DNA from 3 places in the Marinobacter sp. LM1 genome. Region 1 is predicted to be linked to each of the others. Evidence: predicted binding sites of a transcription regulator. Region 1 holds the regulator's gene; each other region holds the start of a gene.
What was found. Region 1 encodes sigma-54, which starts transcription at its own class of promoters, with help from an activator protein. Its sites were predicted from a motif close to ANTGGCATNNANNTTGCTNT; they were not measured.
Positions count from the first base shown of each region.

Region 2: the regulator sigma-54 is predicted to act here: its motif matches at 1,297-1,316, upstream of OZ656_RS16700 (TorF family putative porin).
Region 3: the regulator sigma-54 is predicted to act here: its motif matches at 1,392-1,411, upstream of glnA (glutamate--ammonia ligase).

Region 1 covers NZ_CP114373.1:2,983,321-2,985,592, reverse strand. Annotated here, with positions in the region: gene hpf (ribosome hibernation promoting factor) at 1-238, opposite strand, end outside; gene OZ656_RS13935 (RNA polymerase factor sigma-54) at 312-1,841, opposite strand; gene lptB (LPS export ABC transporter ATP-binding protein) at 2,030-2,272, opposite strand, start outside.
Region 2 covers NZ_CP114373.1:3,556,457-3,558,728, reverse strand. Annotated here, with positions in the region: gene OZ656_RS16705 (TolC family protein) at 1-241, opposite strand, end outside; gene OZ656_RS16700 (TorF family putative porin) at 527-1,255, opposite strand; gene OZ656_RS16695 (OprO/OprP family phosphate-selective porin) at 1,536-2,272, shown strand, end outside.
Region 3 covers NZ_CP114373.1:771,366-773,637, reverse strand. Annotated here, with positions in the region: gene typA (translational GTPase TypA) at 1-1,152, opposite strand, end outside; gene glnA (glutamate--ammonia ligase) at 1,546-2,272, shown strand, end outside.

The DNA of each region.
Region 1 (2,272 bases):
TGTCGACCAGAGCGTCGATTGCGGCGTACATGTCCTCATTTTCTGCCTTTGCGTGAATCTCACCACCAATCACGTGCAGCGTGGCTTCCGCCATCTGGCGCACCTTCTCGACCTCCAGTGTGACCTGGCAGTTACTGATGTGGTCGAAGTGACGCTCCAGCTTCTCGAACTTGGTGTTGACGTAATCCTTCAGAGCGGGAGTCAGTTCTACGTGATGGCCTGAAATGTTGAGTTGCATAGGCGTCTCCTGTTGTCATACTGCCGGCGTGCTTGCCGGCTTGCGTGCCAGTGCATCTTGCACCGGCGAAAGTTTAAACCAGGCGTTTTCGTTCGTTCGAGGGAGGAATATGCATGGCCTCCCGGTATTTGGCCACGGTACGCCGCGCCACGTTGATTCCCTGTTCCCCTAGCATGGCTGCAATTTTGCTATCGCTCAATGGCTTTTTCGGGGTTTCCTCGGCAATCAGCTTCTTGATCATCGCCCGGATGGCTGTAGACGAGCATTCGCCGCCCTCGGCGGTGCTGACGTGGCTGGAGAAAAAGTACTTCAGCTCAAAAATACCGCGGGGCGTGTGCATGTACTTCTGGGTGGTAACCCGGGAAATCGTGGACTCGTGCATTTCCACCGCCTGGGCAATGTCAGACAGGATCAGAGGCTTCATGGCTTCTTCGCCCTGATCGAGGAACCCTTGCTGGTGTTCAACGATGCGGGTGGCCACTTTCAGCAGGGTTTCATTCCGGCTTTGCAGGCTCTTGATAAACCATTTCGCTTCTTGCAGCTGGTCGCGCAGGTAGGTGTTATCGGCACTGCTGTCAGCCCGGCGGATCAGTGACGCGTAGCTGGCATTCACCCGGATACGCGGAGCGATTTCCGGGTTGAGTTCAACCCGCCAGCGGCCTTCGTGTTTGCGTACGATGACGTCCGGGATAACGTAATCCGGTTCGGCCCGGTCCACGACATCGCCAGGGCGAGGGTTCAGGCTGGTGATCAGGGCCAGTACCTGTTTCAGCTGGTCTTCCTTGAGCCGGCTGCGGCGCAACAGCTGTGCGTAGTCCCGGTTGCCAAGCAGATGCAGGAACTGGGTAACCACCAGTCTCGCCTGGCGCAGCCAGGGGGTATCCGGTGGCAGCTGGTTGAGCTGAATCAGCAGGCATTCCTGGAGATCCCGAGCGAACACGCCGGGCGGGTCGAAGTGTTGCAGGCGGTGGAGTACCGCTTCCACTTCGTCCAGTTCCAACGGGTCTTCTTCGGTTTCGTCCAGCAGGCCTGCGTGAATGTCCTCAATGTCAGACGTCAGGTAGCCGCGTTCATCCACAGCATCCAGCAGTGCGTGGGCAATGGCCTGATCCCGCTCGCTCAGAGGCGTCAGGTTCAGCTGCCACTCGAGGTGATCCTGCAGGGTTTCGGTAGGCGAGTTCCGGGTTTCGAAATCCGATTCGTGCTCGTCTTCGCCTTTGCTGGCCGGAGCCGGGGCAGACTGGTAGATGTCGTCCCAGGCGGTATCCACTGGCAGATCATCGGGAATGTTGTCCGGAATATCGTTCTCGGACGACCAGTCCGGGCCGTTCTCGGTTTCGTCCCAGTCCGGGCTCGCGTCCTGGTGGCTGTCGTCCTGGGTGGTCTCAGAGCCGGAAGCTTCGCTGTGCTCGTGCTCTTCGCGTTCGTCGCCTTCAGCGTGCTCATCGTCCTCGGAGGTTTCCAGCATGGGGTTTGATTCCAGCGCCTGCTGGATTTCCTGCTGGAGATCGAGGGTAGAAAGCTGCAGCAGGCGTATAGCCTGCTGCAGCTGGGGCGTCATGGTCAGACTCTGGCCCAGCTTAAGCTGTAATGAGGCTTTCATAACCATGGCTCAAGATCCATAACTCGTGGGCATCCCGGTTGTTGCTTTGCCGGCGCACAGGCCGAAAAAAATGTTGTACGCTGGTTACTTGCCATTGTCTGTAGACAGTATAAGCAAGTTTTTTGCCGAGTTTACTTGCTACAGATCATCAAAACAATCAGGCCTCGGATAAACCCTGTTTTATCAGGTCAGAGCCGGAACTCGTCGCCCAGATATACTTCTTTCACCTGCTGGTTTGCCAGAATGGCTTCGGCATTGCCGGAGGCAATGATGTGGCCTCCGGAAACGATGTAGGCATTCTCGCAGATGTCGAGGGTTTCCCGAACGTTGTGGTCGGTGATCAAGACCCCGATGCCCTTGTCCCGAAGGTGCCGGATGATGTGCTTGATGTCACTCACTGAGATGGGGTCTACGCCCGCGAAGGGCTCGTC
Region 2 (2,272 bases), 570 kb from region 1:
CCCAGCGGCTGGCATGATCAAGCTGTCCCTGCTGTATCGAGACCGCGGCCCGCCTCAAAGCCAATACCGGGCTATTCTCGAAAGCCATCACCATGGCCTGGTTCAGGGAAACAGCCTGGCTGGCTTTGGCCTGCTGATATTCTTTCAGCGACACACTCTCTTTTGCCTGGGCCGACACCATAGGAGAGACGGCCAAGGCTCCCGGAACTATCATCGCGCACAACAACAATCGTTTGTTCATTCAGTATCATCCTGGCTGTTTGACTGAGGTCAGTGAGTCAGCATTTTTGCGTGGGAATCTGGAACGACCTTACAGACAAACCTTTAATACAGTTTGAAATTCAGGCACCGGATAAGAAATGAGCTTTGGCGGCAGGGGGGGGCAGAGGTAAGGGCGAGGATGTCGAGTCACCGGGCGTCAAGGCAGGCGCACGATGGTGGGTTCTTGCATGATAAATAAAAACCGGCCCGTCATTTGGGCCGGCTTTTTATTCTGGATCTGAATTGCTTGTGATCACTTGGCCGATCAGAAACTCCTGCTCCAACCCAGCCAGAACTTCGGATCATCCGAGTTGACAGAGCCAAGCGCGTCGGTTGACTCAATGTCCGCGTACTCCACGTTAACACTGAAAGAACCGAAGTTTCCCGCATCCTTTGTAACGTTGGCGGCGACGTGTGAATAACTTGCCTCGCCGACAGAAGCCTTGCCGTCATCAGCGAAGTCGTAATAGCCAAGCGTCACACCGGCACTGTAGCTGTCCTCCAGAGGCACCCCAACAGAGGCGTAGTAATAGGCATCCCCCTGCACGAACACCCCATCACCACTGGTGTCGCTGTTGATCGTGTAGGCCAGGCCTACAGCAGCAATGCCATAGCTGATCTCGCCGTAAAGTTCGCCGAAATCAATGGAGTCCGGCGCGTCAGGATACGCATAATAAATGTACCCAACGTCATAACCCAGTTCTTCCACAGAGCCGGAGAATCCGGCATAAAGATCAAGCTCATAGCTGGTGCCGTCACCAAAATCGACATTGGAACCCCAGCCACCGGCGTAGAAGCCCGACGCATGCTCATAATCCAACCCTCCCTGGACAGCCGCAGCCCCGTCTGTCTGGGTGACGCCCCGGAACAGATAGTTGCTGCTGGCGCTCACATTTGAGCTGACGTCAGCGCTAACAATGGCGGGCGCAGCCTGAAGTGCTGCAAGCAAAGTGATACTGATAAATCCGGATTTGGTGAAAAACTGCTTCTTCATAATGGATACCTTCGGTTGGGTTTCATTGCTCCAAATATGATTTAGCAAAAGTCTTGCCACATCTTATTTATTCTTGTTTATCATTATTATAGAGACAAATCGGCACATTCTGAGCTTGCCCCCGAAAAACGACCCAACACCTAGCGCCCCAGAACCTGTCACCGGCCCGGACCAGCGCCCTGTTTTGATGCATTCTCTGTAACCATTCTGTAATCTTTGCCAAATAGACTTTAATAGCGCTTCAACACACACAAGCAAACCGAAAAAGGTGAGACAGATCATGAGCAAGAAATATTTGGGCTTGGCTTTGGCGATTTCTGCCGCTTCTGCTGCACAGGCCGGAAACGTTACGACCAGCGGCGAAGACCTTGTGATCGATACCGACAGCGGTATCAAAGTGAAAGTGTCGGATAACTCTGCGTCTTTTCAGCTCGGCGGGCGCATTCAGTGGGATTACGACGCCACGCAGTCTGACGACAACGGTGTTGACACTACCGATTTCGATGTGCGCCGGGCACGCCTCTACGCCAAGGGCCACTTTGGCGACTGGGCGTACAAGACCCAGTTCAACGTCGCTGAAAGTGATGGCGCCGACGGCGGTACTGCTGAAGACCTGTACATTCGCTACCTGGGATTTGGCTCAGCTGCAACCGTGACTATCGGTAAACAGAAAGAGCCATTCGGCCTGGAAGAATTAACGAGCTCAAAAGACATCTCAGCGCTTGAGCGATCTGCCATGACCGAGCGTTATGCCCCCGGTCGCAGCGGCGGCATCCAGCTCAGCGGCAAAGGCAGCAACTGGACCTACGGTATCGGCTACTTCGAGGCAGGCGGCAATGGCAGCGACGATTTCAATAACACGGCAGTAACCGCACGGGGCACGGTTGCACCGATTCAAACGAACAATATGGTTGTTCATCTTGGTGCGGGTTATACCACGCGTGATGCCGACACTCAGGCCGATGAGGTCGATACGTTTAATCTGGAGCTCGCCGGCGCTTCCGGGCCCTTCCATGC
Region 3 (2,272 bases), 2.1 Mb from region 1:
ACGGCCTACGGCCAGCTCGAAGTTTTCGCGGCGCATGTTCTCGATCAGAACCGACAGGTGCAGCTCACCACGACCGGACACCTTGAACTTGTCGGCAGAATCGCCTTCTTCAACCCGCAACGCCACGTTGTGCAGCAGCTCTTTTTCCAGACGCTCTTTGATATTACGGCTGGTTACATACTTGCCTTCTTTACCGGCGAACGGGGAATCGTTCACCTGGAAGGTCATGGATACGGTGGGCTCGTCTACGGTCAGCGCCGGAAGGGCTTCTACGTTGGAGGGATCACAAAGAGTGTCAGATATGAACAGCTGGTCCAGACCACTCACGCACACAATGTCGCCAGCCTGGGCTTCCTCAACTTCCACACGCTGCAGGCCAGAGTGGCCCATGATCTTCAGGATACGACCGTTACGCTTCTTGCCGTCGGCACCGATAGCCACCACCGGGGTGTTGGTCTTCACTTTACCGCGCATAATGCGACCGATACCGATGACACCCAGGAAGCTGTTGTAGTCCAGCTGGGAGATCTGCATCTGGAACGGGCCATCCAGATCAACCGAAGGCGCTGGCACATGATCAACAATGGCCTGGAACACAGCGTCCATGTTGTCGTCCAGATTCTCATGATCCATGCCGGCGATGCCGTTCAGCGCACTGGCATAGACTATCGGGAAGTCGAGCTGTTCATCGGTGGCACCAAGGTTGTCGAACAGGTCAAACACCTGATCCACCACCCAATCCGGGCGGGCACCCGGACGGTCAATTTTGTTCACGACCACAATCGGGTTCAGGCCCGCTGCGAAAGCTTTCTGAGTCACGAAACGGGTTTGCGGCATGGGGCCGTCGATGGAATCCACCACCAGCAGCACACTGTCCACCATACTCATTACACGCTCTACTTCACCACCAAAGTCAGCGTGGCCCGGGGTGTCTACGATATTGATGTCGTAGTCTTTCCATTTTAGAGCAGTGTTTTTTGCCAGAATGGTAATGCCACGTTCTTTTTCCTGGTCGTTGGAGTCCATTACACGCTCGTTTTCGAGCTCTTTCCGGTCCAGCGTGCCAGACTGGCGCAGCAGCTGGTCAACCAGGGTAGTCTTGCCATGGTCAACGTGGGCAATAATGGCAACGTTTCTAAGCTTATCAATCACAACGGGTATCCTGAAGAAATTAGCGGCGCGCAGTATATCGAAAAGTCCATGGCGATAATATGAAGATTAGTGCCTAATATGTAACCAATCTGGGCTTGCACCATAATTATGCGTTATCAGAGAACTTGCACCACCATGGTGCACCGCAGTGGTGCAATAAGCATGGTCTTCGGCCAGGAAGCTGCGCCACATTAGCCCGAAAGCCTTGTCGCTGCGCTGTTCTGGCGCAGCCGACAAAAACTGGCAAGCCGATTGCTTATGCCAAAGCAGCCGCATAGTGAAGGTAAGGACCACAAGCTTCTGGTAAGCTTCCCTGACCTGAAAAAAGATCGGGCCTCAGAACACTGAACGATCCGGCACAACGAACATGTAAAACCTTACGGAGCATGCACAATGTCCAAGACGATTGATTTGATCAAAGAACACGAAGTCAAGTGGATTGACCTGCGTTTCACCGACAGCCGTGGTAAAGAGCAGCACGTGACCCTGCCCGCCACCGAGGCGGACGAAGACTTTTTCGCTGACGGCAAGATGTTCGACGGCTCCTCCATTGCCGGCTGGAAAGGCATCAACGAATCCGACATGATCCTGATGCCGGACGACGAAACCGCCGTTCTGGACCCGTTTACCGAAGAAACCACGGTCAACATCACCTGCAACATTGTAGAGCCTTCTACCATGCAGGGTTATGAGCGCGACCCCCGCTCTGTTGCCCGTCGCGCCGAAGAATACCTGAAGTCCACCGGCATCGCTGATGGCGCTCTGTTCGGCCCGGAGCCTGAGTTCTTCGTGTTTGATTCCGTCAAATGGAACGTGGACATGCAAGGCGCTTCTTACCACATCCATTCTGAAGAAGCCGCGTGGGTTTCCGGCGAAGACTTCGACCGCAACAACATTGGCCATCGCCCGGGCGTAAAAGGCGGCTACTTCCCGGTTCCGCCGGTCGACAGCCTGCACGACCTGCGTGGCGCCATGTGTGCCGCCATGGAATCCATGGGCCTGGAAATTGAAGTTCACCACCACGAAGTGGGCACCGCTGGCCAGTGTGAAATCGGTGTTGGCGCCAACACCCTGACCCGCAAGGCAGACGAAGTTCAGATCCTGAAGTACTGCGTGCACA